Alkalilimnicola ehrlichii MLHE-1: one gene and its partner. The protein of the gene in region 1 interacts with the protein of each later gene in a pairwise test. Links are inferred from orthologs where the notes say so. Each region holds a gene or a part of one and is shown on either strand. Other genes may lie near its edges.

Evidence for each region.
Region 2: the proteins of acpP (region 1) and MLG_RS12305 interact in binary tests that used the Escherichia coli proteins (3 or more experiments, as listed by UniProt). The link is inferred for Alkalilimnicola ehrlichii MLHE-1 from one-to-one orthologs.

Annotation. Positions count from the first base shown.
Region 1 is NC_008340.1:1,623,270-1,638,390, forward strand. Bases 1,497-4,410 are described here. They hold acpP (acyl carrier protein), read right to left. Parts: upstream 3,117-4,410; coding sequence 2,877-3,116; downstream 1,497-2,876. Other genes in these bases: pabC (aminodeoxychorismate lyase), read right to left, coding at 1,497-1,502; fabF (beta-ketoacyl-ACP synthase II), read right to left, coding at 1,517-2,755; fabG (3-oxoacyl-ACP reductase FabG), read right to left, coding at 3,245-4,000; fabD (ACP S-malonyltransferase), read right to left, coding at 4,022-4,410. Outside these bases: endolytic transglycosylase MltG, read right to left, coding at 1-648; more of pabC, read right to left, coding at 645-1,496; more of fabD, read right to left, coding at 4,411-4,966; MLG_RS07265 (beta-ketoacyl-ACP synthase III), read right to left, coding at 5,065-6,036; phosphate acyltransferase PlsX, read right to left, coding at 6,033-7,061; rpmF (50S ribosomal protein L32), read right to left, coding at 7,136-7,315; MLG_RS07280 (YceD family protein), read right to left, coding at 7,349-7,894; MLG_RS07285 (Maf family protein), read left to right, coding at 8,016-8,615; MLG_RS07290 (S49 family peptidase), read right to left, coding at 8,626-9,561; MLG_RS07295 (RluA family pseudouridine synthase), read right to left, coding at 9,569-10,519; rne (ribonuclease E), read left to right, coding at 10,934-14,155; MLG_RS07305 (low molecular weight protein-tyrosine-phosphatase), read right to left, coding at 14,239-14,736; MLG_RS07310 (hypothetical protein), read left to right, coding at 14,887-15,121. UniProt on the Escherichia coli protein: Carrier of the growing fatty acid chain in fatty acid biosynthesis.
Region 2 is NC_008340.1:2,753,819-2,769,025, reverse strand. What follows is about bases 540-3,539. They hold MLG_RS12305 (alpha/beta fold hydrolase), read left to right. Parts: upstream 540-1,658; coding sequence 1,659-2,420; downstream 2,421-3,539. Other genes in these bases: MLG_RS12295 (MAPEG family protein), read left to right, coding at 3,346-3,539; bioC (malonyl-ACP O-methyltransferase BioC), read left to right, coding at 2,417-3,292; bioF (8-amino-7-oxononanoate synthase), read left to right, coding at 540-1,662. Also shown: biotin synthase BioB, read left to right, coding at 1-490; more of bioF, read left to right, coding at 487-539; more of MLG_RS12295, read left to right, coding at 3,540-3,732; MLG_RS12290 (putative signal transducing protein), read left to right, coding at 3,729-4,043; MLG_RS12285 (ATP-binding protein), read left to right, coding at 4,114-6,003; MLG_RS12280 (HD domain-containing phosphohydrolase), read left to right, coding at 6,000-7,442; MLG_RS12275 (molecular chaperone TorD family protein), read right to left, coding at 7,516-8,343; MLG_RS12270 (4Fe-4S dicluster domain-containing protein), read right to left, coding at 8,351-9,097; MLG_RS12265 (molybdopterin-dependent oxidoreductase), read right to left, coding at 9,122-11,602; MLG_RS12260 (formate dehydrogenase subunit gamma), read right to left, coding at 11,873-12,982; MLG_RS12255 (ATP-binding cassette domain-containing protein), read left to right, coding at 13,459-15,207. UniProt on the Escherichia coli protein: The physiological role of BioH is to remove the methyl group introduced by BioC when the pimeloyl moiety is complete. It allows to synthesize pimeloyl-ACP via the fatty acid synthetic pathway through the hydrolysis of the ester bonds of pimeloyl-ACP esters.

The DNA of each region.
Region 1 (15,121 bases):
GATGGAGGCCAGAATCAGCGCCTCGTAGGGCGTCTCCAGGGGCAGTCCGTCGGCCCGCGCCGCCCACTCCTCCTCCAGGCGGCGCTCCATGCGGCGCATGGCGCGGGCCAGCAGGTCACGGTCGGTGGTCCCGCGGGGGAAGGTGTAGGTACTGGGGTAGAACCAGCCCTCCGGGTGACGATCCGGCTTGCCCAGCTCGGCCATCACCCCCTCATCGTCCAGCCCCTTAAGGGTCTGCTCCAGGGCCGGGTGGGCTTCGATGAGACGCCGCATCTGGCGGAAGGTGAGGCCCTCGACCACGGTGATGCGGTGCTGGACGACCTCGCCTCGGGCGAACCGCTCCAGGGCATCCAGCACGCTGATGCCCGGCTCCAGGGCGTACTCGCCCGCCTGGACCCGGGCGTCGTCGCCGGTATAGCGGGCGTACAGCCGCAGGGCCAGGCCATCCTCGAAGGCCGTCTCCCGCTCCAGCCGCTCAACCACTTGGCGGAAGGAGGCGCCCCGGGGGATCTCGATGACCACCGACTCCCCGTCCGCTGTGATAGGCGCAGTGAGCCGGTCCCAGGCCTGCCAGGCCCAGGCACCGACCGCCAGGGCGGCCATCACCAAGAGCAGCGTCGTCAGCAGCGTGAGACGGGCCCAGTTCATGCTTCGCCCCGCCCCGGACCGGGGACGACGCCCTGAGCGCACAGCGCCTGCTGCAGCCGCCGGGTGACGGGGCCCGGGGCGGCCCATACGGTCCCGTCCGACAGGCCCCGCACCGGCCAGATGCCGGCCAGCGAATTGCTCACAAACACCTCGTCCATCCCTCTCAGGGCATTCGGATCCACCGGTGTCACTTCGTAGGGGATCTGCAATTCATCCGATAACAACATGATATTACGACGCATAACCCCGGCGACACCACAATCGTCCAGGGGCGGGGTGATCAGGGTCTCGCCGGCCACGCCGAACAGGTTGCTGGCCGTGCCTTCGATCAGCCACCCCTCTCCATCGCGGACCAGGCCCTCCGCCCAGCGCTCGTCGCTCCATTCACTCCGGGCCAGGACCTGCTCCAGGCGGTTGAGGTGTTTGAGGCCGGCCAACAGCGGCTGGCGGGCCAGCCGAGTTTGACACAGAAACAGCTCGATGCCATTGCGCCAGTGCGTCTCAGGCCAGTCCGGCCAGGGGTGGAGGGTGAGGATGCGGGTGCCCTCGGGCTCAGCGGGTGGGGCATACCCCCGGCCGCCGCTGCCGCGGGTGTAGAGCAGCTTGAGCAGCCCATGCCCGGTGGGCTGCTGCCGGCAGAGGGCGCGGGCCTCGCGCCAGAGCGGCTCCGCCGGAGGCTCCGGCAGCTGCAACCGGGCGCAGCCAGCACGTAGCCGGTCCAGGTGCGCCTCCCAAAGGCGGGGCCGGCCGGCCACCACAGCGATGGTCTCGAACAGGCCATCGCCGTAGGCCAGGCCCCGATCGTTCACGGCAATCCGGTCGCAGGGAACGCCGTTGACCCAGGTGACCGCCATGGCCGGTCCGCGGCCTAGACGCGCCGGAAGACCAGACTGCCGTTGGTCCCGCCGAAACCGAAGGAGTTGGACAGGGCCACATTCATGGTCAGGTCCCGGGCCTCATTGGGCACGAAGTCCAGCCGGCAGTCCGGGTCCGGCTCCTCGTAATTGATCGTTGGTGGCGCCACCTGATCGCGCAAGGCGAGCAGTGAGAAGATCGCCTCCACCCCGCCGGCGGCGCCGAGCAGGTGGCCGGTCATGGACTTGGTGGAACTCATCGCCAGGCGATCGGCGTGGTCCCCGAAGGCGGTGCGCACGGCCTCCACCTCAACGCGGTCACCGGCCGGTGTGGAGGTGCCGTGGGCATTGATGTAGTCCACCTGATCGGGCGTGATGTGCGCATCCCGCAGCGCATGCACCATGCACCGACGGGCGCCGTCGCCCCCCTCCGCCGGCAAGGTGATGTGATAGGCGTCGCCGCTCATGCCAAAGCCAGCCAGTTCGCCGTAAATGGTCGCACCGCGGCGCTTGGCCGCCTCCATCTCCTCGAGCACCACGATGCCGGCGCCCTCGCCCAGGACGAAGCCGTCCCGTCCCTTTTCAAAGGGGCGGCTGGCCTGAGCGGGCTCGTCATTGCGGTTGGAGAGCGCCCGGGCGGCGGCAAAGCCCGCCAGCCCCAGGGGCGAGATGGGCATCTCGGAGCCGCCCGCCAGCATGGCGTCCACATCACCATAGGCGATGGCGCGGGCCGCCTGGCCGATGTTATGGGTGCCCGCGGCGCAGGCGGTGACCGTGGCCAGGTTAGGCCCCTTAAGGCCGTAGCGGATCGAGAGGTGGCCCGAGGCCATGTTGATGATGCTGCTGGGGACGAAGAAAGGCGAGATGCGGCGGGCACCGCTCCGGTTCAGCACGGCCATGTTGGCCTCGATCCCGCTGATGCCACCAATGCCTGAACCGATGGACACCCCAATGCGGTCCGCGTTCTCGTCGCTGACGGCCAGGCCGGAGTCCTCCATGGCCTGCACACCGGCGGCAATCGCATAGTGGATGAAGGGGTCCATCTTGCGAGCTTCCTTGGGCGACAGGTACCGGCCGACGTCGAAGCCCTGAAGCATGGCCGCGAACTGTACCGGGAACTCACTGGCATCGAAGCGGTCGATGCTGCGGGCAGCGGACCGGCCGGCCAGGATGTTTTCCCAGGCCTCATCTACGGTATTGCCCTGCGGGCACACCAGACCCAGCCCGGTAACTGCTACTCGACGTTTGGACACGTTTGCACCCCTCAAGCCTGTCAGCCGCGCCGGGCCCCGACGGGGGCGGCACAAAAAATCAGGGCCGGCGCTTGGCCGGCCCTGGGGCGCCGATCACGACTGAAGCCAGCCTGGGCCCGGTTTAGGAGCCCAGATGCTTGTTGATGTAGTCGACCGCCTGTTGAACGGTGGTGATCTTCTCAGCTTCTTCGTCAGGAATTTCGCACTCGAACTCCTCCTCGAGCGCCATGACCAGTTCCACGGTATCCAGCGAGTCAGCGCCAAGATCGTCGACAAAGGAGGCCTCACCGCTCACCTCTTCCTCTTTGACCCCAAGCTGCTCGACGACGATTTTCTTAACGCGTTCTTCGATGCTGCTCATTTTGATGCGTCCTCCGAAAGGGTTTCCTGGCGCAGTCGCTTGGCTGCGGGCCGGTATTGTATGTGAACTCCACCGGCCGTGCCACCAGCCACGACCACGCGCACGCTAACACAAACCAAAGCGAATCGTTAGCCCATATACATGCCGCCGTTGACATGCAGGGTGCTACCGGTGATGTAACCGGCCGCCGGTGTGGCCAGAAAGCCCACGGTGGCGGCAATGTCCTCGGGTTGGCCCAGGCGCTCCAGCGCGATCTGGCCCACCAGGGCCTCACGCTGCGCCTCGGGCATCTCCCGAGTCATGTCGGTTTCGATAAAGCCCGGTGCCACGGTGTTCACCGTGATCCCGCGGCTGCCCAGCTCACGGGCCAGGGAGCGGGTCAGGCCCTCCAAGCCCGCCTTGGCGGCGCAGTAGTTGGCCTGACCGGCGTTACCCGCAGACGCCACCACCGAACCGATGTTGATGATCCGGCCCTGGCGGGCCTTCATCATGCCGCGCATGCAGGCCTTTACCATCCGGAAAGCGGAGCTGAGGTTGGTGTCGAGGATCCGACTCCAGTCCTCCTCCTTCATGCGCATCATCAGGTTGTCGCGGGTGATGCCGGCGTTGTTCACCAGCACCGTCGGGGCGCCGAAGTCGGCGCCGATGGCCTTGACCACCTCGGCCACCTGGTCGGGATCGGTCACGTCCAACACCCGGCCGCCCCCGGCGATGCCCTGGGCGCTCAGGGTCTCACCGATGCGCTCGGCGCCCTTCTCGGAGGTGGCGGTGCCCACCACCGTTGCACCCATGGCGCCCAGTTGGAGCGCGATGGCGCGGCCGATTCCGCGGGTGGCCCCGGTGACCAGGGCCACCTGATTCTCCAGCGCCTGATTGCTGAACATGGCTGAAAAGCTCCTTGTTAGTTATTGACTTGCCTTGGCCTTTTCCAGGCTCTTCGCATCCGCAAGGGCCACGACGGGCAGGCGACGCTGAATCCGCCGGTTGAGGCCGGCAAGGACCTTGCCCGGGCCGCATTCCACCACCTGGGTGACACCCTGATCCACCAAGGCGTGGATGGTCTCCACCCAGCGGACGGGGTTGTGCAGTTGGGCGATCAGCCGCTCGCGGATTGCATTCGGGTCACTTGCGGTCTGGACGTCCACGTTGTGCACGACGGGGATGGCCGGTGCTTCCAGGGGGATATCGGCCAGCACCTCGGCCAGGCGCTCGGCCGCCGGCTTCATCAGGGCGCAGTGGGAGGGAACGCTCACCGGGAGGGGCATCACCTTCTTGGCCCCGGCGGACTCGCAGGCCGCCATGGCCCGCTCCACCGCAGCTCGGGCGCCCGCTATAACGACTTGACCGGGGGCATTGAAGTTGACCGCCGAGACCACCTCGTCCCCGGCGGCCGCGGCGCAGGCGTCGATAACCGCCTGATCGTTCAGGCCCAGGACCGCCGCCATGGCGCCCTGCCCGGCCGGAACCGCCTCCTGCATAAAGCGGCCGCGCTGAGCGACCAGGCGCACCGCATCCTGGAAGCCCAGGGCGCCGGCGCAGACCAGGGCGGTGTACTCGCCGAGACTGTGCCCGGCCAACACCGTCGGCTCGGCACCGCCCTCCGAGCGCCAGGCCCGCCAGGTGGCGACCCCGGCGGCCAGCATGGCCGGCTGCGTGTAGTCGGTGCGGTTAAGGGTGTCTTCCGGGCCGTTGCGGACCAGGTCCCAGAGATCGGCGCCGAGGGCATCCCCGGCCTCCCGGAAGGTCTGTTCCACGACGGGGCTGGCCGAGGCCAGATCGTCCATCATGCCGACGGACTGGGACCCCTGGCCGGGGAAGACAAAGGCGAGCTTGGTGTCGTTATCGCTCATGATCCGTTGTGCCGTGTCTATGCCGTGAGGATTGCGTATCCAATCGATTCCGCGGAGCGGTTTGCCCGGCCGCGATCGCCCGCGGCCGGGCTTGCCCCTTAGTACCGGATCAGGGCGGAGCCCCAGGTAAAGCCGCCACCGAAGGCCTCCAGCAGGAGCAAATCGCCCCGCTTGATCCGGCCGTCACGGATGGCCGTGTCCAAGGCCATGGGGATGGAGGCCGCCGAGGTGTTGCCCTGCTTGTCCACGGTGACCACCACCCGCTCCATGGGCATCTCCAGCTTGCGGGCAGTGGCCTGGATGATCCGGATGTTGGCCTGGTGGGGCACCAGCCAGTCGATGTCGCGCTTCTCCAGCCCGTTGGCGGCGAGGCTCTCATCGACAATACGGCTGAGGGTGCGCACCGCAACCTTGAAGACCTCGTTGCCCTGCATGGTGATGTAGGGCCCCAGGGCGTCGCGCTTCTCATACCCCTGCCCCGGCCCCCACGGCACCCCGAGGAGGTCCTGATAGCGCCCGTCCGAGTGCAGATGGGTGGAGAGAATGCCCGGTTCCTCACTGCGGTCCAGGACGACGGCGCCGGCCCCGTCACCGAACAGCACACAGGTGGCGCGATCGTTCCAGTCCAGGATCCGGGTCATGGTCTCGGCGCCGATCACCAGGGCGCGGCGCACGGCACCGGTCCGGAAGAACTGATCGGCGACACCGAGGCCATAGACGAAACCGGAGCAGGCGGCGGACAGGTCGAAGGCCAGCGACCCGTGCCGCATCCCCAGCCGCTCCTGCAGCAGGCAGGCGGTGCTGGGGAAGACCCGATCGGGGGTGCAGGTGCCGACGATCACCAGATCGATGCTGCTCAGCGAGACATCGGCCGCCTCCAGGGCACGCCGGGCGGCCTCCTCGGCCAAGTCACCGCAGGTTTGATCCGGCGCCACGCGGCGGCGCTCGGTGATACCGGTGCGCTCGCGGATCCACTCATCGGAGGTGTCGATGAGCCGCTCGAGATCGTGATTGGTAATCACTTCGTCCGGCAGGTAGCTGCCGGTGCCGATGATACGCGCGTAGCTCACGGAGACTCCTTCGCGGCCAACAGGCTCTCAAGGCGCTGATCGATCATGCGCGGAACCCCTTTGCGCACCTCGAGCACCGCCGTTTCGATGGCGCGGCCGAAGGCGAAGGCGTCGGCGCCACCATGACTCTTGAGCACGATACCACGCAATCCGAGCAGGCTGGCGCCATTGTACTGGCGCGGGTCGATCCGACCGCGCAGGGAGCGCAGCACCGGCAGTGCGATCAGCCCCGCCAGCCGGGTGAAGAGATTGCGCTGGAACTCGGCCCGCAGGTAGTGGGCGATCAGTCCCGCCACACCCTCGCTGCTCTTCAGGGCGACGTTTCCGACGAAGCCGTCGCAGACGACGACATCGGCCAGACCTTTGAAGATCCCGTCCCCCTCCACGTACCCGACGTAGTTCAGGGGGGAGTCGGTGAGCATCTGACAGGCCCGTTTTACCTGGTCATTGCCCTTGATCTCCTCCTCACCGATATTCAACAGCCCCACCCGCGGCTGCGCCACGCCGTCGATGGCCTCGGCACAGACCGAACCCATCACGGCGAACTGAAACAGATGCTCCGCCGTGCAATCGACGTTGGCACCCAGGTCGAGCATGTGGGCGTACCCGCCCTTGGTGGGGATGGTGCTCATGATCGCCGGTCGATCGATGCCCGGCAGCGTCTTGAGCACATAACGGGCCGTGGCCATGAGGGCGCCGGTGTTGCCGGCACTGATACTGGCGTCCGCCTCACCCTGCTTGACCAATTGGATGCTGACCCGCATGGAGGAGTCTTTTTTGGTCCGCAGCGCCTGCGAGGGCGGCTCATCCATCGCAACCACCTCGCTGGCGGGATGGACCCACAGCCGCTCGCTCTCCTGTCCGCCATGCCGTTGCAACGCCTGGCGCACCGGTTCGGCCTGACCGACCAGTATCAGACGCAGCGCCGGGTTACGCGCCAGCGCCGCCAGCGCAGCGGGAGCCACCACGTCGGGGCCATGATCGCCACCCATGGCGTCCAGGCTGATAGTAACCGACTCAGTCATGCCCCTGGCCCATGGTTAAAAAGAAACCGCCCGCCGAGCCGGGCTGGCGGGCGGGTTTCCTTCACCCATGCGTCTCAGTCCTCGCGCCCCTGCATGACCTTTCGGCCCCGGTAGTAGCCGTCAGGGCTGACATGGTGGCGACGGTGGGTCTCGCCCGTCTGCGGTTCCACCGACAGGGCCGGGCCGGACAGGGCGTCGTGGGAACGGCGCATGCCGCGCTTGGAGGGCGTCTTACGGTTCTGTTGAACGGCCATTTGGGGCTCCTTGGATCAATCTCGTGTTGATTGTCATGTATCGTCTTGATCGGTGTCAGAGGGGCATTTCATCCGCTCCAGCACCGCAAAGGGGTTCTTCGCTCGCTCGTCCGGCTCGTCCTGTGCCTCCGCCGGGTTATCCGGCGTGGCACAGCCGCCCTCCGGATGACGGGCAATCGCCGGCATCGCCAGCAGCAGTTCGTCCTCGACCACGGCGACCAACGGCAATTTGCCGGTGGCCATCACCAGGGGGTCGAACTCCGGCGCCAGGGACTCCGCCTCGTGCTCGCTGGCCACCAGTTGCAGCGCCACTTCCGCGTCCAGCGCTTGCTCATAGGGCTGCAGACAGCGCTGGCAACGGAGCGTGATGCTGGCGCTCACCGCGCCGCTCAGCCGTTGCCGGCCCTGATCGTCGCGGAACGCCCGCAGCGCGACCCGGACCCGTGCCGCCTGATCGGCCACCACCGCCTCGGCGGAGAGGCGCGCCATAGCCGCCCGCGGCAGCCGACCCTCGAGTCGGGTGCCGGCCTCGGTGAACATGTCGTGCACCAGGTACTCAGGCAGTGGGCTGCTGGACATAAGCCCGCAATCATAAGCGCGGCCTCCCGGGCTGTCAAAGCGCTTGCCAGGGGCGGCGATCGGCCCTAGCCTTGACGCCTTGCGAACCGATCCCCGACCCGGTGACCCCAGGAGCAGGCACGTGGCCGAGCGACCCCCTTTGATACTCGCCTCCCGTTCCCCCTATCGGCGCGCCTTGCTGGAGCAGGTGCGCCTGCCCCATGAGGCCATTCCGGCCGACGTTGACGAGAGCCGGCACCCGGATGAGCCGGCGCACGATTACGTGCTCCGGCTGGCGCGGGCCAAGGCCGAGGCCGTGGCGGAACGGCGCCCGGATGCCCTGGTGATCGGGTCCGATCAGGCGGCCGTGCTGGGCGAGCGGGTGCTGGGCAAGCCGGGCAGCGAGGCCCGGGCCCGGGAGCAGCTCGCTACCGCCTCCGGCCAGTGCGTCACCTTCCTGACCGGCGTGGCGGTGGTGCATGCCGCGGGGGGGCGCCGCCAGTCTGACGTCGTCCCCTATCGGGTGCACTTCCGGGACCTGGACGAGACCACCATCGCCCGCTACGTGGCGCTGGAACAACCGCTGGACTGCGCCGGCAGCTTCAAATCCGAGGGGCTGGGCGCAGTGTTGTTCCAGCGCATGGAGGGCAGCGACCCGAACGCCCTGATCGGGCTGCCGCTGATCCGGTTGTTCGACTTTCTCCTCGCCTGCGGCTACCCGCTGATCGGCTCGGAGGAGTGACCGCCCGCGCTCAGCGCAGTTCGTGGCCCTCGGTCAGGGCGCGGGTGATGGCCTTGCCGATACTCATGCCCAACCGGTCGGTGATGAAGCGCAGCAGGCCGGGGTGGCGACTGTAGTCCAACACCTGGTCGACACCGGCCACCTCGCGGGCCACGTGCGCGATATCGCCGAATCCGTCGGCCAGGCCCAGTTCGACACTGCTTTCACCGGTCCAGATGAGCCCGCTGAACAGGCGATCATCATCGGCCAGGCGCTCACCCCGCCCGGCGCGGACGTCGGCGATGAACTGGGAATGCACCTCCTCCAGCAGGCGCTCCATGTGCGCCTGGTGCGCTTCCTCCTCCGGGGCAAAGGGGTCTAAAAAGGCCTTGTTCTCGCCGGCGGTGTAGATGCGCCGCTCCACGCCCAGTTTCTCCATCGCCTCCGTGAAGCCGAAACCGCCGGAGATGACCCCGATGGAGCCCACCACGCTTGCCGGATTGACGAAGATCTCATCCGCCGCAGAGGCGATATAATAGGCCCCGGACGCGCCCACGTCGTCGATGACCGCATAGACCGCCATCCCCTGATGCTGTTCGCGCAGGCGATTGATCTCGGAGTAGATGCGGTTTGACTGCACCGGGCTGCCACCCGGGCTGTTGATGTACAGCACCACCCCCTCGGCCCGGGGGGCGTTGAATGCGGCCTGCAGCCCCTGATTGACCAGCTCGGCACTCGCCAGCTCGTCGGCGCTGATCAGCCCGGTAACGTTCACCTTGGCCAGGTGCGGCCCTGTGGGCCGCTCGAACAGGAACCCGCTGGCAAAGGGGATAAGCAACGCGACCAGATAGGCCAGGAACGCCAGCTTGAAGAATATGCCCCAGCGACGCGCCCGTTGGCGCTCCTTGATGCCCTCAAGGGCGATCTCGCGCATGGCATCCCGTTCCCAGCGGTCGTTTTCGTTCATCCGTCAGTTACCCCGTTGAGTCATTGGATTGTTGCGGCGCCTGGAGCTGCGCCACGACCGCCGCCAGCTCGTCCGGCAGCGGCGCCTCGATCGATAAGGGTTGACCGGTGCCGGGGGCGGACAGTTCCAGGCGGTGGGCGTGGAGGAACAGGCGCTTGAGCCCCAACCCCCTCAACCGGCGGTTGACCGCCCGCTCCCCGTAGCGGTCGTCGCCGGCGATGGGCATGCCGAGGTGGGCCGCGTGGACCCGGATCTGGTGGGTGCGCCCGGTGGCGATATCGGCCTCCGCCAGCGTCATGCCCCCGGGGCGCGCCACGGCCCGGAACACCGTCCGCGCCAGCTTGCCGTGGCTGGCGACCCGCACGCCCCCTGCCGGTCCACTGCGGCGCTCCAACGGCGCCTCCACCGGAATGGGGCCGCGCCCGAGTGCGCCGGTGAGCAGGGCCAGATAACGTTTGTGTACAGCGCCCGTGCGGAGCTGCTCGTGCAGTTCGCGCAACGCGCTGCGCCGCTTGGCGACCATCAGGCAGCCACTGGTCGCGCGGTCCAGCCGGTGGACCAGCTCGAGGAAGGGGGCGCTGGGCCGGGCCTGGCGCAAGACCTCGATCAGCCCCCAGGCCAGTCCGCTGCCGCCGTGCACGGCCAGTCCGGAGGGCTTGTCGATCACCAGCAGCCGGTCGTCCTCGTAGAGGATGCGCTGGGCCAATTCGCCCTGCAGGCGGGCGGGCGGCGTGGCCTCTTGGGGGGCGCGCGTCTGGACCGGCGGAATACGCACCGTCTCCCCCGTGGCCAGCCGGCGCGGCGGTTTGGTGCGCTTGCCGTCGACCCGGACCTGCCCGCTGCGCAGCAGCCGGTATATCAGTGACCGGGGCACGCCCTTGAGCTGCCGCATCAGGAAATTGTCCACCCGCTGGCCGGCGTCCTCCGGCCCGATGCGCACCTGTCGTACGCCGCTCATGCTCTTATCCGCCCGTTGCTCATGTCGGCGCATGATAGCAGAGAGCCGGCGGCCATTTGCCGCCTATAGGGGACACTGTTATAGTGCCGTCACGCCGTAGTGGGCCCCATTTGGCCCTGGCCACGCCAGCGGCGCCAGTAAAGATTCCTGCTTCCCCTGCCACCTCGGCGGGAGAACGGACGAACCTGTCCGGGACCGGCCCGACGACCGCCCCGGCCATCCAAGCCCAAAAGACAACACCCCGCATCGCTACCCGAATGAACGCGACGAACCTGCTGGTGACGCATTACCTGGCATTGATCCTGGCTCCCGTAGTCCAGGCCTGCCGGCCGGTATGCACCGAGTTGCGCCCGCCCCGGTTCGAGCGCGAGCGGCCTGCCGTGGCGCCGCGGGGATGCTGGAGACATCACCCTTATGAAACGAATGCTGATCAACGCAACTCAGCCAGAGGAGTTGCGTGTTGCCCTCGTGGACGGGCAACAGCTCTACGACCTGGATATCGAAACCCCGGCCCGGGAGCAGAAGAAGGCCAACATCTACAAGGGCACCATCACCCGCGTGGAGCCCAGCCTGGAGGCGGCCTTCGTACAGTACGGCGCGGAGCGCCACGGGTTTCTGCCGTTTAAGGAGATTGCCCCCAGCTACTACCGCGAGGGTCTCAAGGCCGACGGGGGGCGCCCCAGCATCCGCGATGCGGTGCGTGAGGGCCAGGAGGTGGTGGTTCAGGTGGACAAGGAGGAGCGCGGCACCAAGGGTGCGGCGTTGACCACCTACATCAGCCTGGCCGGGCGCTACCTGGTGCTCATGCCCAACAACCCGCGCGCCGGCGGCGTCTCGCGCCGCATTGAGGGCTCCGACCGGGCCGAAATCCGCGAGGCGCTGCGACAACTCGACGTCCCGGAGGGCATGGGTCTGATCGTCCGCACCGCCGGCGTGGGCCGGACGGTGGAGGAACTGCAGTGGGACCTCGATTACCTGCTCAAGCTCTGGAGCGCTATCCAGAAGGCCGCCGAGGCCCGGTCCGCCCCCTTCCTGATCTACCAGGAGAGCGACGTCATCATTCGCGCGCTGCGCGACTACCTGCGCTCGGATATCGGGGAGATTCTCATCGATGACCCGCAGGTCTTTGAAAAGGCCGTGGAGTTCGTCGAGCAGGTCATGCCGTATAACCGGCAGAAGCTGAAGTACTACGACGACCGGGTACCGCTGTTCACCCGTTACCAGATCGAAAGCCAGATCGAATCCGCCTTCCAGCGGGACGTTCGTCTGCCCTCCGGCGGTGCCATCGTGATCGACCACACCGAGGCGCTGATCTCCATCGACATCAACTCGGCCCGGGCCACCAAAGGCTCGGACATCGAGGAGACGGCCCTGCACACCAACCTCGAAGCCGCCGACGAGATCGCCCGGCAGCTCCGATTGCGGGATCTGGGCGGGCTGATCGTGATCGACTTCATTGACATGGGCCCGAACCGAAACCAGCGGGAGGTGGAAAACCGACTCCGCGAGGCGGTCAAGGCGGACCGAGCCCGGGTTCAGATCGGGCGAATCTCCCGCTTTGGTTTGCTGGAGATGTCCCGCCAGCGGCTTCGTTCGTCCCTGGGCGAGTCGCACCAGGAGGTCTGCGCCCGCTGTGGTGGCCAGGGTACCGTGCGCAGCGTGGAGTCGCTGGCCCTTTCCATCCTGCGCATCGTCGAGGAAGAGGCGATGAAGGAGAAGACCGGGACGGTGCTGGCGCAGCTCCCGGTGGATGTCGCCACCTTCCTTTTGAACGAGAAACGGCCCTCCATCAGTGAGATCGAGGATCGCCACAGGGTGGCCGTGGTGCTGATCCCCAATCGCACCATGGAGACACCCCACTACGACGTCCAGCGCCTGCGTAGCGACGACGAGTCCACCGAGGACCCCAGTTACCGGCTCGCCTCCGAGGAACATCCAGAGCCCTCCCCCGAGTGGTTGGAGCGGGAGGCCGCGCCGCGCTCGGAGGAACCGGTGGTCCAGCGGGTACAGCCGCCCTCCGCACCGCCGCCGACGGCGCCCGTCGAAGAGAGTCCAAAGGAAGAAGCGCCACCACCGCAGCGCGACGCGCCCGAAGGTAGCGGCGCATCGGACGTCGGGATCAGCGGCCTCACCGGCCTGTTCCAGCGGCTCCGTGGCTTCTTTGGGCGGGAAGCGGACAACGACAGCGCCGGTCAGGAGGGTCCAGTCGGCGAGAAGGCCCCTGCTGCCTCCGGGCGACGCGGCAGCGATCAGAAGGGAGCCACCAACGGGCGCCGGGGCGGTGGTAGTAACGGCGGCAAGGGTGGCCGGACACGGCAAAAGGCGCGCCCCGAGGACGGTCGATCGGCCTCGCAACCGGAGGCTACCGGCAAGCCGGAGAGTGATGCCCGGCGCGATGCGGATGAGACCGCCGAGGGCGCCGGTCGCAGCGGTCGCAGCCGGCGCGGCCGGCGGGGCGGACGGCGCCGCCGGCGTAGCGGGAGCACAGGCGGTGGCCAGCCGGAGGAATCGGCCGCACGCCAGGATCAGAAGGGGCAGACCCCGCCGGCGGCAGAGGCCGCGGACGACGCTCCCCGGGATCGCGCCGCCGGCAAGGCCGAGGCCGCCGCCGAGCGGCCCAGGGAGGGAGACCGCGCGGCGGCCGAGAAACCGGCGGCCAGCGAAAAGGTAAAGGCTGACAAGCCGGCGCTGCCAACGATCACCGAGGAGGAGATCCAGGGCAGCGCCACCCCGCAGCTCAAGGACTGGCCACCGCGGGGCCAGGTCGCCACCGAGGCCGCCAGTCCCGAATCGGCGCCGGCGGACGACGAGAGCGGCACCGCCGCCGGGTCGCCGAAGGCCACGCAGGCCCAACGACCGGCGACGGCCGACACCGAGGCCTCCGACACCAAGGCAGATGCGCCGGCGTCCTCCGGTGAGACGCCCGCCGACCAACCGACCGGTGCGCCACCGGCGGCTGGCGGTGACGGGGCCAAGGCGCCGACCGCTGAGAAGGCCGCTGGCGAGAAGCCGGGGGCGCGGCGCAAGCGCTCGAAGCCCAGTGTCCAACCGGGCACGCCGCCGGTCCTGCCGCAGGATATCGGCCCGGATGAACCGTCGGTGCGCTCCGGGCGCCCGCGTATCAGCGCAGCGGCCCCCACCGAGGGCAACGAGGCCGACACCGCCGGCTCGGCTGACGTCGCCCCGCGTGAGCCGACACCGGCTAACACGGGGACCGATCAGCCACCGAAACCGGCGCCGGAACCAGCGCCGGCCAAGGCGCCGGAGCCGGCCCCGGGGTCCGATAGTGAGCCAGCGGCCGCCGACCAGGACGCCGCGCCTGCCGAGGAGGTGCCCAACGCCGCCGACGACGGTGCTGCCGGGCCACAGGCAACCCCTTGGCTGGAGCACGAGCCTGAGAGCAGTCGGGAGGCCATTGGCGCCCATAGCGCGGGTACGCCGGACGCTCCTGATGCGCAGAAGGCCCCGGCCGACACCGCGGATGCCGCGGACACCGCGGGCGACGAAGGCGGGGATCAGACGCAGGAGACCGATGAGGCCTCCCGAAAGGGCGGTTCCCGGAGAAAGGGGCCGGCCGGGGAGAGTGAGGCGCGGCCCGAATCCCCGGACCAGGGCAGGTCACGAGAGGATGACTGAAGGCCGAGGCCCCTACCGCCACCGGCGGTGACGGGGCCTTGTTTCAGCGCGTTCCGGTGCCACGACGGCACCGGCGGCCGGAATCAGGCCCGATCGGTTCGGGAGCCGGACAGTTCCGCCAACAACCCCTCGGCGGCGTCCTCGACCAGGTTCAGCACGTGCTCGAAGCCCTGCCCGCCCCCGAAATAGGGGTCCGGAACCTCCTGCTCCGGGTGGTTCGCGGCGTAATCGAGGAACATTCGGATGCGCTCGCGGTACGGCTTCGGGCACTCGCGCCGCAGATCGGCAAAGTTGGCGCCGTCCATGGCCAGGATGAGGTCAAAGATCTCAAAATCCTCGACACTGACCTGACGGGCGCGCAGGTCGCTGATGTCCACGCCGCGTTGCGCTGCGGCCCGGATCGCCCTCGGGTCGGGCGCCTTGCCGATGTGGTAGTCGTGGGTGCCCGCCGAGTCGATGTAAATGGTGCCCTCCAGCCCCCGCTCTTGGAGCAGGCGGCGGAAGACCCCCTCGGCTGTGGGGGAACGGCAGATATTGCCCATACAGACAAAGAGAACTCTGTGTTTCACACCTTCATTCATGGGGTTGGATGATTTCCTTGCGATGAGGGTTTAACACATGCGCGGCCGGTCACCGGCGATGCCAGACAGTTGTCGGCGAGCCGTCGCGGCCCCGCCCCGCTTGAACAGACGCTATGCTCACAGATATTTCAGACCAGAGGAAGTACCCCCATGACCACGGCGCTTGAAACCCTGCGCAGCTGGGTGGGCCGCGATGTGCTCTTCCAGGGACGGCGGTTGCGCGTGGTGGAACTGCTCGAGGATACCGCCGAAGCCAGGCTCGTGCTCGAGGAGCGTGAAGCGGTCGGCCGCCGCGTGCAAAGCGACCAGTTCGGGGAGGCCCACCGGCGCACCCCCCGTACCTGGACGCTCCCCGTGCACGACCGCGACGGTGTGGCCCCCAACC
Region 2 (15,207 bases), 1.1 Mb from region 1 along the record:
CATCACCACCCGCAGCTACCAGGACCGCCTCGACACCCTCGCCCGGGTGCGCGACGCCGGCCTCAAGACCTGCTGCGGCGGCATCATCGGCATGGGCGAAACCCGCCAGGACCGCGCCGAACTGCTGCGTACCCTGGCCAGCCTGCCGGTGCAGCCGCAGAGCGTCCCCATCAACCAGCTCGTCCAGGTCCCCGGCACCCCGCTGCACGGCGTCGAGCCCCCCGACCCCTTCGAATTCGTCCGCACCATCGCCGTCGCCCGCATCCTCATGCCGGCCAGCTACGTCCGCCTCTCCGCCGGCCGCGAGCAGATGTCCGACGAACTGCAGGCCCTCTGCTTCCTGGCCGGCGCCAACAGCATCTTCTACGGCGACAAGCTGCTCACCACCGGCAACCCGGAGGCCGACAAGGACCGCCGCCTGCTGGCCCGTCTGGGCATGGGGTTTGAGGCGCACGCCTGCGCCCAGGCCGAGGCCGAGGACCTGGGATGAACGCCGGCGCCCTGAGCCGGATGCTGTCCGAGGGCCTGGCCGCCCGCCGGGCGGAGGGGCTTTACCGCAGCCCGCGCGTGCTCAAGAGCGTCGACGGGGCCTGCGGTCTCACCGCCGACGGCCGGACCGTCGTCGTCTTCTGCGCCAACGACTACCTCGGGCTGGCCAGCGATCCGCGTCCCGGCCGGGTCATGGCCCGGGTGGCCGAAGAGCAGGGTGCCGGTAGCGGCGCCGCCCATCTGGTCAGTGGCCACCGCCCGGAGCACGAAGCGCTGGAACGGGCCCTGGCCGACTGGACCGGCCGCGAGGCCGCACTGCTCTTCTCCACCGGATACATGGCCAACCTCGGCGTCATCGACGCCCTCGTGGGCCGCGGCGATACCGTGTTCGAGGACCGCCTTAACCACGCCTCGCTGCTGGACGGTGCCCGGCTGTCGGGCGCCCGGCTGCGCCGCTACCGCCATGGTGATGTGGACCACCTGGCCCGGCGGCTCGCGGAGGATGGCGGGCGGCACCGGCTGATCGTCACCGATGGTGTCTTCAGCATGGACGGCGACCGCGCCCCGGTGGCGGAGCTGGCCCGCCTGGCACGGGACCACGGTGCCTGGCTCATGGTGGACGACGCCCATGGCCTGGGGGTACTGGGCGAGAAGGGCGGCGGGCTGTTGGAACAGAGCGGACTGGATCAGGACGATGTGCCCGTGCTGGTCGGTACCCTGGGCAAGGCCGTGGGCAGCTTCGGCGCCTTCGTTGCCGGCCGCCGGCTCCTGATCGACCACCTGGTCCAATCCGCGCGCACCTGGATCTACACCACCGCGCCGTCCCCGGCCCAGACCGCTGCCACCGTCGAGGCGGTGCGCCTGGCCCGCCACGAAACCTGGCGGCGCGAACACCTGCGCGCCCTGGTCCGGCGCTTCCGGGCGGGCATCGCCGACTTGGGACTGGATCTGATGCCCTCCGAGACCCCTATCCAGCCGATCGTGGTGGGCGAGGCCGATCAGGCGTTACAGGCCAGCCGCGCGCTGGAGGAGCGCGGCTACCTGGTCACCGCCATCCGGCCCCCCACTGTCCCCAAGGGCACCGCCCGCCTGCGCGTCACCCTCAGCGCCGCCCACACGCCCCAGCAGGTGGATGGCCTGGTGGCTGCGCTGGGACAGGTCCTGGGCCAATGATGCGTGCGGTCACCGAAGGGCGGGGCCCGGAGGGCCTGGTGCTGGTTCACGGCTGGGGCTTCGACCACCGGGTCTTCGACCCCTGGCTGCCCCGCCTGACGCAGCGTTGGCGGGTCACCCGAACGGACCTGCCGGGGCATGGTGGGAGCGCGCCACTGCCAGCGGATGCCGGCCTGGAGGCTTGGGCCGACGCCGTCCGCCTGGCGGTCCCCGAGGACGCCATCTGGGTGGGCTGGTCGCTGGGGGCCCTGCCGCTGCTGGCCGCCGCTGCCCGGGGCGCGCGACCCCGAGCGCTGCTGCTCCTCGCCGCCACCCCCTGCTTCTGCCAACGGGACGGTTGGCCTTACGGCCTGCTCCGGGAGGAGCTGGATGCCATGATCGGAGGGCTGGCGGAGGACGCGCGCCGGACCCTCCGTGGCTTCCACGCCCTGTTGGGCCGGGCGGGGGCCGGGGACCGCGAGGCGCTGCGCCCGTGGCGGCGCCGTGGCCCCGGTCCGGCGACGGCCCTGGAGCCGGGCCTGAGCCTGCTGCGCGACACCGACCTGCGCGGCCGGCTGGCCGCCATCGACCGCCCGACCACCTGGCTTGCCGGTGGTCGCGATCCGCTTGTCCCCGACGGTGCCGCCAAAGAGGCCGCCCGGGCGATGCCCCGGGCGCGGATGGCGTATCATCCCGAGGCCGGCCATCTGCCGTTCCTGACCCACCCCGAGTGGGTTGCCGGTCACCTTCACCTCCTCAGTCAGCAATGCCGACCATGACTCGAACCCCTCTCGACAAGCGCCAGGTCCGCCGTAACTTCCACCGGGCCGCCGACAGCTATGACCAGGTCGCCGTACTCCAACGGGAAGTCGGCGAGCGGTTGATGGAGCGCCTGCACGTCATCCTGATGCAGCCCGCGATCATCGTCGATGTGGGCTGTGGCACCGGCTTCTGCACCCGGGCACTGCAGGATCACTACCGCAAGGCGCGGGTGATTGGCCTGGACCATGCCCCCAGCATGCTCCGGGCCACCCGGCGCCGGGGCCGCTGGCTACGGCCGATCCGCACCCTCTGCGGCGACGCCGAGCGCCTGCCGCTGGCTGCGGAGAGCGTCGATATGGTGTTCTCCAACCTCGCCCTGCAGTGGATGCCGGACCTGCACCGGGTCTTCGCCGAGTTCCAGCGGGTCCTGCGGCCCGGCGGGCTGCTGATGTTCTCCAGCTTTGGCCCGGACACGCTGAAGGAGCTGCGCGCGGCCTGGGCGCAGGTGGATGACAAGCCCCATGTGCACGAATTTATCGATATGCACGACGTGGGGGACGCCCTGGTGCAGGCCCGCTTCGCCGACCCGGTGATGGACATGGAGTCGTTCACCCTGACTTACGGGGACCCCATGGGGGTGCTGCACGACCTGCGCGGCCTGGGGGCGCGTAACGCCGCAAGCGGACGGGGCCGTGGTCTCACCACCCGGCGCCGGCTGCAGGCCATGTGCCAGGCCTACGAGGCGGCCTACCGGGGGCCGGACGGCCGCATCCCCGCCAGTTGGGAGGTGGTCTACGGCCACGCCTGGGCCAGCGAGGGCCTGCCCCAGCGGCGCGAAGGTGATACCGTCAGCATCAGGGCGGACCACATCCCGGTCCGCAGGCGCTGATCCGGGCGCCGGCGGTCGCATCGCCGTCGGCACCCGTCGCGGGAGGAGGCCCGATGACCCTTGGCTACTGGATGGTCCTGGCGGCGGCGCTGCTGCCGTTTGTCTTTGCCGGTGCGGCCAAATTCGGCGGCGGGCCGGGGTTCGATAACCGCACGCCCCGCGCCTACCTGGCGGCGCTGGAGGGCTGGCGCCAGCGGGCCAACTGGGCCCAGCAGAACCAGTTCGAGGCCTTTCCGCCCTTCGCCGCCGCGGTGATCATCGCCCACCAGGTGGGTGCCGCCCAGGGTGCCGTGGACACCCTGGCGGTCCTCTTCATTCTCCTGCGATTGCTCTACGGCCTATGCTATATCGGCGACCGCCCTGGCCTGCGCAGCCTGGTCTGGATGGCGGCCTTTGCCTGCATCCTGGGGCTGTTCATCGCCGCGGGGGTGGCCGGATGAAGCGGGTCTTCAGTGTTGAGAACCGGATGCTGGTGGAGCGCTACCGCCAGGCGCTGGAGGACGCCGGCATCCCCTGCCAACTGCGTAACGAATTTCTTGGCGGCGGGGCCGGCGAGCTGCCGGTGAACGAGGTTTGGCCGGAGATCTGGGTGGCCGACGAGGATGAGCAGCGCGCACGGACCCTGCTGCAGGAGCTCAAGGCCCGCGAGGCCGATCCCGGGCCCGACTGGACCTGCCCGCGGTGCGGCGAGACCCTGGGCGGACAGTTTGACGCCTGCTGGAACTGTGGTGCGCTTCGCACGGAGGAGTGACCCCGGTATCCGCCGCAAAAACCCCTTGCTAGAATAGGGATAGACACCGCAAACGGGATGGAACGCCCTAATGCCTGCCCCGGCCACCCGCGAAGGCGCTGATCGCCGCATCCGCCGGCTGCGTCTGTACCTGGTGCTGGCGCTGGCGGGCTGGACGGCCACCTTTGGTGGCCTGTCCTGGTGGCTGGTGGGGCACTTCCAGGGCCTGACCGTGGAGCTGGCCTACCAGGAGGCCCGGGCCAACTTCAACAAGGACCAGGCCTTCCGCTTCTGGGGCACCCTGCACGGCGGTGTCTATGTGCCGGTCAGTGACCAGACCCCGCGCAACCCCTACCTGGCCCATCTGCCCGAACGGGATATCACCACCCCCGGCGGTCAGGAGCTGACCCTGATGAACCCCGCCTACATGCTGCGCCAGCTCAACGAGCAGTTCGGCGATCTCTTCGGCGTGCGCGGCAACATCACCAGCCTCGATCCGCTGCGGCCCGAGAACGCCCCCGACGACTGGGAGCGCGATGCCCTGGAGGCCTTCGAGGACGGGGTCGACGAACGCCTGGAGGTGGCCTACATCGAGCAGGAACCCTACCTGCGCTATATGGCCCCCATGGAGACCGACCGGGGGTGCCTCCAGTGCCATGCCCACCAGGGCTATCAGGTGGGGGACATCCGCGGTGGGGTCTCGGTGGCCGTGCCCCTGTCCGGCTATCAGGCGCACGAGGAGGTGGCCATGGGCCGGACCCTGGGCGCCTTCGCCGGCATCTGGCTGCTCGGCCTGCTGGGGCTGGGGTACAGCGGCCAACGGGTGCTGCGTGATGCCCGCTTCCAGCACGCGGCCACGCGGGAGATCCAACGACTGAACGAAGGCCTGGAGCAGCGGGTGCGGGAGCGGACCGCCGAACTGGAGCAGGCGCGTCAGTCGGCCGAAGAGGCCAACCGCGCCAAGAGCGTCTTCCTGGCCAACATGAGCCACGAACTGCGCACGCCGCTCAACGCCATTCTCGGCTTCGCCCGCCTGGCGGGACAGGCCCCGCAGGCCACCCCAGACCAGCGCGAACAGCTCGGTTTCGTGGAGCGCAACGGCGAGCACCTGCTGTCGCTGATCAACGATGTCCTGGACATGGCCAAGATCGAGTCCGGACGCCAGACCCTGGAGGAGGGCGTGGTGGACCTGCCGCGCACGCTCGAGGATGCGGTGGAGGCCCTGCGCCACCGGGCGGAGGGCAAGGGCCTGACCCTGACCCTGGAGGTGGCGGAGGACCTGCCGCGCCACATCCTCAGCGACGGCCGCAAACTGCGCCAGATCCTTATCAACTTGGTCAGCAACGCGGTCAAGTACACCGACGCCGGCCGGGTCGTGCTCAGCGCCCGGCGCCAGTCCGCGGAGCCGAGCGGGGGTCACGATGGCCTGCTGCTGGCGGTCGCCGACACCGGTCGCGGGATCCCTGTGGAGGACCAGGACCGGGTCTTCGAGCCCTTCGTGCAGAGCGGCCGGGTGGGCACCACCGAGGGCACCGGCCTTGGGCTGCCCATCACCCGCGAGTTCGTCGAGCTGATGGGCGGGGAGATTGGCCTGGAGAGCACCTCCGGCGAGGGTTCCCGGTTCACGGTGAGCCTGCCACTGGTGCCGGCAGTGGACGAGGAGCGGGAGCGCCAGCCGGCGCCGCGCCGGCACCTGGGCTTGAACTACCGCTACGCTGAGGGGACGCCGGAGCCCCCGGCCGAGGTTCACCCGGCGGATCGCGTCCCGGAGGACTTCGGCCAGCGCCTGCAGGCCCTCCCGGCGGATCAGCGCCGGGCGCTGGCGCAGGCGCTCCGCGCCGGCGATCTGGATGCCCTGGAGGCCCTGGTGCGTGACATCGGGGAGCAGGACGCGGTGCTGGCCCCGGCGCTGCGGGCCCAGGTCCAGGCCTTCCGCTATCAGGAGATCCTCACGGCGCTCAACGGTGGGGGCGGCGCATGAGTGCCACGGCCCCGGAACCGCAGGCCTCGGGCGAGGTGCTGGTGGTGGACGACAACCCCGCCAACCTGCGGCTCATGGTCAGCGTGTTACGCGAGGGGGGCTACGCTGTCCGGGTAGCGCCCAGCGGCCGGCTGGCGTTGGACTCGGTGCAGGCCCGGCCCGCGGACCTGATCCTGCTGGATATCCGCATGCCGGACCTGGACGGCTACGAGGTCTGCCGTCGTCTCAAGGCCGATCCGGCCCGCCACGACATCCCCGTGATCTTCCTCAGCGCCCTGTGCGAGCCCGCCGACAAGGTCCGGGGCTTCGCGGTGGGGGCGGTGGATTACATCACCAAGCCCTTCGTCGCCGAGGAGGTGCTGGTGCGGGTGCAGAGCCATCTGGCCCTGCACGCCTCGCAGCAGCGACTGGAGGCGCTAGTGGCGGAGCGCACCCGCGCCCTGCGCACCCTGTCCGCTGGCAACCAGGCCCTGGTGCATGCCGATGGCCTGGACGACCTGCTGGCCAATATGCATGACGTGCTGGTGCGGAAGGGGGGCTATGCCAGGGCGTTGATCATGCTCATCGGCGGTCCCTGCTACCCACCGGTCGCCGAGGCGGAGGACGTGGCGGTGCCGGACGCTCCCTGCCTGGGGTTGCCGGCCCCGGCATCCTCGGACGCTGGTGTCCGGACGCTGTTGCTGCCGTTGCGGGACGCCAGGGGCGACTTGGGCTGCCTGCAGGTGGAGAGCCGGAGGCCCGCCCCCTTCGCCGACCCCGACGAGGTGGCACGGCTGATGGAGTTGGCCGGTGATCTGGCCTATGGCGTCCGCAGCCAGCAGGATCGCGCGGAGAGTCAGCGGGCCCAGCAGGCGCTGGAGCAGTCACTGGAACGCACCATTGAGGCCATCGCCGCCACCATCGAGGTGCGCGATCCCTATACCGCCGGCCACCAGCAGCGCACCACCGAGATCGCCGAGGTGATCGCCGAGGAACTGGGCCTGGATGATGCGCGGCGCAAGGGGCTGCATGTGGCCGGCGCCATCCACGACATCGGCAAGGTCGCCATCCCCGTGGAGATCCTCTCGCGCCCGGGGCGGCTGAGTGACCTCGAGTTCGAGATGATCAAGACCCATCCGGCCGTCGGCTACGAGATCATCAAGGGGATCGAGTTCCCCTGGCCGGTGGCGGAGATCATTCGCCAACACCACGAGCGGCTGGACGGCTCCGGTTACCCGGACGGCCTGCGGGGGGAGGCCATCCTGCTGGAAGCACGCATTCTGGCCGTAGCCGACGTGGTCGAGGCCATCTCCTCCCACCGCCCCTACCGGCCCGCCCTGGGGCTGGCCGCGGCGCTGGACGAACTGCGCGCCAAGCGCGGCAGGCTCTACGACCCGGAGGTGGTGGACGCCTGCCTGCGCCTGGCCGCACAGGGCTGCCTGCCGGTGGAGTCCCGGTGACCCGCACCCCTGGCCGGGGCTGGAAGCCTCCCTGGAAGCATCCAGGGGTGTCGCCCTGCACCGCGCCAAGCCCTCAGCCGCCGGGCCCCGTGCGGCAGTCGGGACAGACGTGCAGATGATCGGCCGGCGCTCCCGCCTCCTGTAAATGCGCGATCAGCACCGCCTGGTCGCGCAGGCTCACGAAAGGTGTCCCGCAGCGCGCGCAGGCGGCCATGGCTGGGCCGGTGTCCGGCGCGGATTTGCTCGCACCGGTGGCCTCCCCGGCAACCGAACGGGTGCCGGGAAGCAGACAGCCATCCGGGTCCTGGCCGGTCGTGCCGATCAGCGCCAGCAGCCGTGAGTAGACCTTGGGCAGGCCATGTGCCTGCTCCACGTCGGCCGCCGTTTCGGCAAGGTGTCGGGCTGCCGGTGCCACCATTTGTTGCAGCAAGGCCTTGGCGTCTCGTTCTGCCTGGTCATTGCCTTGCTCACCCCGGCTGATCAGGCAGGCGGCCAACTCCAGAACCACCGTGAGGTGATCCGGCAGTTCCCGGTGTTCGGAGCGGAGGTTGAGCTGGTGCCTGGCCAGCATTTCGTCCAGGTAGCCGAGACCGGCACCACTGGAAGCCCCATCCATCAATCGGACCAGGTTGAGGCGCACCTTGGGCGGGGGCGCGAGAAACAACACGCTGTAGGCCAATAGCAACGACTCCCGATCCTCCACCTCGCCCAACGCGCAACGCAACGGTGGCAGATCGGCGGCTACGGACTCCGCCCCGAGTGCCCCGCATAGGTCGGCGATATCGTCCACCAACCCATCCCGCAACGCGTTGAAGAACGCATCCGAGCGCGGAGGTTGCATCGCCTGCCCAAGGCAGGCGAGCAGTTCGCCCTGCAACGACAGGCCCGACGTATCATCCACCCCCACCTCAACTGCTCCGGGACGGCGAAGCGCGCTTGCGGCCGAGGTAATACACCTGCGGCTTGTTCTTCAGGTGACTCAGCACCGGTTGCCCGTTGTGCTCTGCGATGAGCTTGGACACCTGGCTGTTCGGGTTGTTGAGGTCGCCAAAGTAACGGGCCCCGGGGGCGCAGGTCACCACACAGGCCGGCGTATGCTCGCGCAGGTCCGGGTTGCTCGGATCGAGATCCGCCGTGTCGGCGGGGGCGGTGGAGGTGCGGTGATGACAAAAGGTGCACTTGCTCACCACATTCTTCGGCGGGATGCCGATCCCGCGTTTGGGGTTGTCCCGGGAATCCGGCGCCCTCCAGGGCGGATTCCAGGTGTGGCCGTCGCCGCTGGGAAAGACCTCGCGCATGTCCGGCGACTGCGTTTTGAGCTCGGCCGTGGAGAAGCGCACACCATAGGGGCAGGCCACGATGCAATATTTGCAGCCGATGCAGCGGTCCCAGTCGATGAAAACCACGCCGCCCGCCTCCGCATCCTTATAGGTTGCCCCCGTCGGGCAGACCGTGACGCAGGTGGCATCTTCACATTGCATGCAGGGCCTCGGCAGCCACTTCAATTCGTGGTCCGGTAGTTGGCCTTCCGAGTAATAGAGAACGTCCTGCCAGTGCTCGCCCGGCAGAAGGTTGTTCTCCATGCCACAGGCGATCGTGCAGGCCTGGCAGCCGGTGCATTTCTCCAAGTCTATAACCATGCCCCACTTAGTCATCGCAATTTACTCCTGCTAATTCGATCAAACCTTCTCAACGAAGACCTTGGCGGCGCTGAAGGCCACGAGCCCGGAAACCGGCTCGACGACGTTGGGAATGACTTCGTTGACACTGCCGGAAACCCCCTTGTTCTGGGCCCAACGGCCGGAGCCCCAGTGGCCGTGGGCCAGCGGCAGCACTACCGTGTCCTTCGGCACCCCGCCAGAGACGCTGGCGAAGCACTCGATGGCGCCCACCGAGGAGCTTATCCGGACCCGGTCGCGGTCCTTGATGCCGCGGGCGGCGGCGGCCTGTGGGTGAATCTCCATGTACACCGTGTCGGTGCCACCCTGCGTGGGTTGCCATACCGCGTGGGTATGCGGCAGGTTGGCGGAGCGCCCCTCAGCGGAGAGCGGTAGCTTCGGGCTGATCAGGTGCAGGTCGCCGCCGCCCTGGTATTGCGGTTCGACGTAATGGGGGAAGCCGATCATATCGCGCGGAATACCGAGATGTTTCTGGATATGCGCGGCGTGTTTCTCGTTGGTGAACCAAGCGGGCTGGAACTCGAACTTCCCGGATGGGGTCTTCAGCAGTTTCGCCTTAACATCGTCCTCGCTCATCCGAATGCTGTAGCGGTGGCCGTCCCATTCGTAGAACTCGCCGTCGATTTGGCGCCACAAATAGGGGGTCTTGTACCAGACACCCTTCTCTTTGAAGCTGGCCAGGTCATTAACGCCGTTATCGCCGGGGTCGTTTTCAAAGCCCGCGGCGAATGCGGCCACCACGTTCTCGACACTGCCCACCTGCTGGTAGTAATCGGCCATCGGGCCGGGCATCCGCTTGCCAAGTTCGATCATGATGTTGCCGAACTGCATCGTGTCGTAAAGCGGTTTTACCGCCGGCTCGCGGATCATCGACATCGGATAGCCCTGGAACGGGTAAGTGTTGGCGACTTCGAGTCGTTCCAGGTAGGTGTGATCGGGCAGGATCAGGTCGGCGAACTGCGCACTCTCCTGCGGCGAGGGCGAGGTGTCGATCACGAACACGTCCTGGAGTGCCTCTTCCCACACCGTGCAGTCGGGGCCGGAATAGATCGGACCCACCGTATAGAACATGATCGTGTCCATCTTGTACGGTGAGCCGGTCAGATGGTTCTTGGCGATGTCCTGGATCATGTTGGAGGTCATCGGCCAGGCGTCGGTCCGCGCCATATCGATGCGCGGGTATTTGCCCTCCATCTCACGGGCGTAGTCGTCCATGTAGTCATCGGGGTTGATCGGCAGGCTGCCGGCGGACGAGCCCATCTGGTAGCTCAGGCCACCCTTGGCGAACATTGAGCCGACCAGCGCGTTCAGGGCGTGAATGGCCATGCCGTTGTAGGCGCCGTTGGTGTGCGCCGTGGGACCGCGCTCGAACACCGCTATGGCCGGCCGGGTGCTGCCGAACTCCTTCGCCGTGGCGACGATCTTCTCCGCCGGCACGCCGGTGATGCCCTCGGCCCAGGCAGGAGTGGCGTCCTTCAGCGTTGTGTTCCACCAAGCCGGAAGGTCCTTCACCCAGTTTTCCGAGAAGGTGTCGGGATCGATCGGCTTGCCGGTCTCGAATCGCAGTCGGGACCGGGTGAAGTCGCCAACGAAGGGCCTGTCCCACAGGCCTTCGGTGAGGATGACGTGGGCGATGGCCAAAGCGATCGCACCGTCAGTGCCGGGAGACACGATCAGCTTGCGATCGGCAGCGGCGGCGGTCACAGAGTTGCGCACATCGACCATGGTGATGCGGGTGCCCTTGCTGCGCATCCTGCCCCACATCTGCATGTTGGCATTGTAAGGCCGGAAAGACTCGAGGAAGCCGGCGCCGAAGATCAGCAGGCAATTGCAATTCTCGTAGTCGTAGGAGTTGTATGAGTCATTGCCGTCCATGGCGCGCTTGACCTTCTTGGAGCCATCGGCGCAGATGCTCGAATGGCCGATGCCGATGCTCGAGGAGCCGTACAACCGGCCCCAGGTGCCGAACAGGCCGGCGTCGGCGGGGCCCCAGCCGCGGCCGTACGCCACAACGAAGCGATGCGACTCGTTCCGCTCGCGCAGCGCCGTCAAGCGGGCAGCGACCGTATCCAGGGCCTCGTCCCAGGAGATCGGCACGAAGCCCGGGTCTTCGTTGCGGCCCTTCTTGGGATTGGTGCGCTTCATCGGCCCCTTGAAGCGGTCGGCATCGTAAAGGATGTATGGGCCCAGGTGGCCTTTGGGGCAGAGCTTGCCGTTGGATAACGGAGCGTCTGGATTGCCGTAGATGGCATGCACCCGGCCGTTGGTCGTATAGACGTCGAGCCCGCAGCGAGTGGAGCACTGCTGGCAGACGCTCTTGGTGACGACGGTATCCGACGTGGCCCGCGCCCGGGTCCCAGGGCTGGCCTCCAGCGTCGATATACCTGGGATCGCATTCAGGCCTGCCACACCCGCCGCACCGGCGGCCCCGGACGCCTGCAGGAATCGTCTCCTGTTGAGCTTATTCTGCAGTACATTCATTCGTGCTCTCTCCTCTTGAAGAACTGGACTGTGCCGGAAGCGGAAGGTTGCCCCCACCGTCACTGCGAGCGGGGCCCCACCCCCACCGTCACTGCGAGGAGGCGAAGCCGACGCGGCAGTCTACCGCCCTGGATCGCCACGGGCCTTCGGCCCTCGCGATGACAGGGGTACCCCGTTCCTCGTTGATTCGGGCCCGCGCAGCGGGGAGGGGGCTCGCAACAAACTCATTCAATAGCCTACGGCCACAGGGGACTTCCCGGGGCGCTCGGCTCAAGACAAAGGGCGACGCGCCGGCGCATCGTCGGTCCGAATCGTCAATGACGCGGCGTCGGTTGCCGTGGACTTCGAACTCTTTGCGCTCGGCACGGAGGCGTCTGCCGCAGACGTGCTCGCGGGCTCCGGCTGCACGCCGTCCTGGAGGATCTCTTCGTACCAGATGTTGTGGTGCTGTTTCGCCCAGTTGCAGTCCACCCGGCCGCTCACCATGCCCTCCAGCGTCCCTTCATTGCCGATGGCACCCAGGTAGACATGGCCGATCGCCAGGGCGATGAATCCTGCGGCGCCGAGCACATGGAAAATCAACGACCAGGCGACCAAGCCCTCCGATCCGGTCCAAGTGGTGAAGTAGAGTACGAGACCGGTGATCGCTGTGACCGACCCCATGCTAACGATGCCGAGCCAGAAGTAGAGCTTTTCGCCGCCGTTCGCCTTCCCTGCCGGCGGGTGGGTGTTGCGATCGCCGATATAGCCGCCGCCCTGCTTGAACCATTGCCAGTCGTAGCTCCGGAAAAGGTTGCCCTTTATCCACTGCAGGATGGCGGCGACCAGGAGGGCCACGAATACCAGCCCGATGGTTTCATGAATCCAGATCGCCCCCGAGGCGTAGGTGGAGAAACCCCTCTCCCCCAGCAAGGGCATCAGCGCGTACCGACCGAAGAACAGCGATAGGCCGGTGATCGCCAGCACGATGAACGAGCCGGCGAGCAGCCAGTGCAGAAGGCGCTCGAACCTGCTCCACCTCGGCACGGTGGTGCCGGACCGGCCGCCGTCAATCCTTACCTTGCCGGCGAACAGATGGAACGCGAGAAAGACGAGTATCGACCCGGCGATGGCCAGTAGGGCGAAGATCGTGAGGGGCCCTTCGCGTAGCGACGACCAGCTGTAGCTGATCTGGCTCTCAGGATAGAACCCCGCCAGATCCGCGCCTTGGCTGGCGGCCGCCGGCGCCAGGTAGCCGCTGAGCGGAAGGCTTAGCGTCACTGAGACGATGACGGCGAGCAGCCACCACTTGGAGTGGCGCTGCCTGCCGCCGCGGCGAGCCCGTTCCGCGGCCCAGCCGCTATTGGTATCTCTTGGAATCACTGTGCTATCGCTACTCATTACCGGATCTCCTAGCCGAATCGGCGGTTTTCGGTGAGGGGTTTAAGCAAATGCAATGCCAAACAGAAAAAGCCCTGCCTAAGTAGTCGCTTGGGCACCGCCCGGTCGGGCCGTTGTTACCGTGCGGTAACGGGTGGTTAGAAACGATGTCTTTTCTGTTACGAAATGGTAAAAAAGACCGAGCTAGTAGGACCTGGTTATTCCTGATCATTCTGCTCCAGGATAATGCCACCTCCATAAAATCAATGTATTGCGCAGCCCTGTTCCGGGGGGTGGCGACGTATTGTGTGCATTCCAAATATAGGGGTTGCACGGGGCAGCAATGGTTTGGTGTTCGCTGCGTTTGGTGGCGTATATTGGTGCGTGAGTGAACCCCAAGGGCTGTGGCACAGGGTCGCCGCGACGGGGTTTGCGTGCGCATCCGCCTGGGGCATCGCCCTGACGCCTTGGCACCATCGGCTGGTAGAATCCCAGCCATGATCACCCTCAAGGACATCACCCTTTCCCGCGGCCCCGAGGAACTCCTCCACCAGGCCAGTCTCACCGTCTACCCGGGGCAGCGCCTCGGCCTGGTCGGTCCCAACGGCTGCGGCAAGAGCACCCTGTTCGCCCTGCTGCAGGGCGAGATCGGCCCGGACGCCGGCGAGGTGGGCATCCCCCGTGATTGGCGTATCGCCCATGTGGTCCAGGAGACCCCGGCGCTGGCCAGCAGCGCCCTGGACTACGTGCTGGATGGCCACCTGGAGCTGCGAGCACTCCAGGCGCGGCTGGCCGAGGCGGAAGCGGCGGGCGACGGCGAGGCCATGGGGCAACTGCACGCCCGCCTGGACGCCATCGACGGCTACACCGCCGCCTCCCGGGCGGAGACCCTGCTGGAGGGGCTGGGTTTTGACGCCGCCGGGCGGGCCCGGCCGGTGAGCGATTTCTCCGGCGGCTGGCGCATGCGCCTCAACCTGGCCCGCGCGCTCATCCAGCCCTCCGACCTGCTGCTGTTGGACGAGCCCACCAACCACCTGGACCTGGAGGCTGTGCTCTGGCTGGAGCAGTGGCTCTGCCAGTACCCGGGGGCGCTGCTGCTCATCTCCCACGACCGCGACTTCCTCGACACCGTGGTCCAGGGCATCGTCCACTTCGATGGCCGGCGGCTGGTGCACTATACGGGCGGCTACAGCGACTTCGAAAAGCGCCGCGCCGAGCGCCTGGCGCAACAGCAGGCCCAGTACGAGAAGCAGCAGGCGGAGATTGCCCATCTGCACAAATTCATCGACCGCTTCCGCGCCCAGGCCAACAAGGCCAAGGCGGCGCAGAGCCGTATCAAGGCGCTGGAGCGGATGGAGCGCATCGCCCCGGCGCACGTGGACGCGCCCTTCGAGTTCCACTTCCCCGACCCGCCCCGGGCCGCCAACCCGCTGCTGGTGCTCGACCGGGTGGATTTGGGCTATGGCGGTGACCCGGTCCTGCGCCGGATTCAGCTCTCGCTGCGCCCGGGGGAGCGGATGGGCCTGCTGGGACCGAACGGGGCCGGCAAGTCCACCTTCATCCGCGCCCTGGCCGGCGAGTTGAAACCCCAGGCGGGCCAGATCACCGGCAGTCAGGGGCTGGCCGTGGGCTACTTCGCCCAGCATCAACTGGAGCAACTGGATGGCCAGGCCTCGCCGCTGCTGCACCTGCAGCGCCTGGCCCCGAAGGCGCAGGAACAGACCCTGCGCAACTTTATCGGCGGTTTCGGCTTCTCCGGCGACGATGCGGACCGTGCCGTGGCCCCCTTCAGCGGTGGTGAAAAGGCCCGCCTGGTGCTGGCACTGCTGGTCTGGCAGCGGCCCAACCTGTTGCTGTTGGACGAGCCCACCAACCACCTGGACCTGGAGATGCGCCACGCCCTGACCGTCGCCTTGCAGGAATACGAAGGCGCCGTGGTCCTCGTCTCCCACGACCGTCACCTGCTCACCACCACCTGCGATGAGTACTACCTGGTGGCCGAGGGCCGCGTCCGCCCGCTGGACGGCGACCTGGAGACCTACCGCCAGTGGTTCCTCGAATGGCGCGAGGCGCAGAAGGCCGTCAACGGCGTCGCCTCTGCCGGGACCGGGCCCGCGCCTGATGGCGACGAACCGCGGCACGGGTCCTCCCCGGCGCACACGGCTGAATCGCGCAAGGCCCAGCGCCGCGCCCAGGCGCGGCAACGCGAGCAGCTTCGCCCGTTGCGTCGCAAGGCCGAGCAGTTG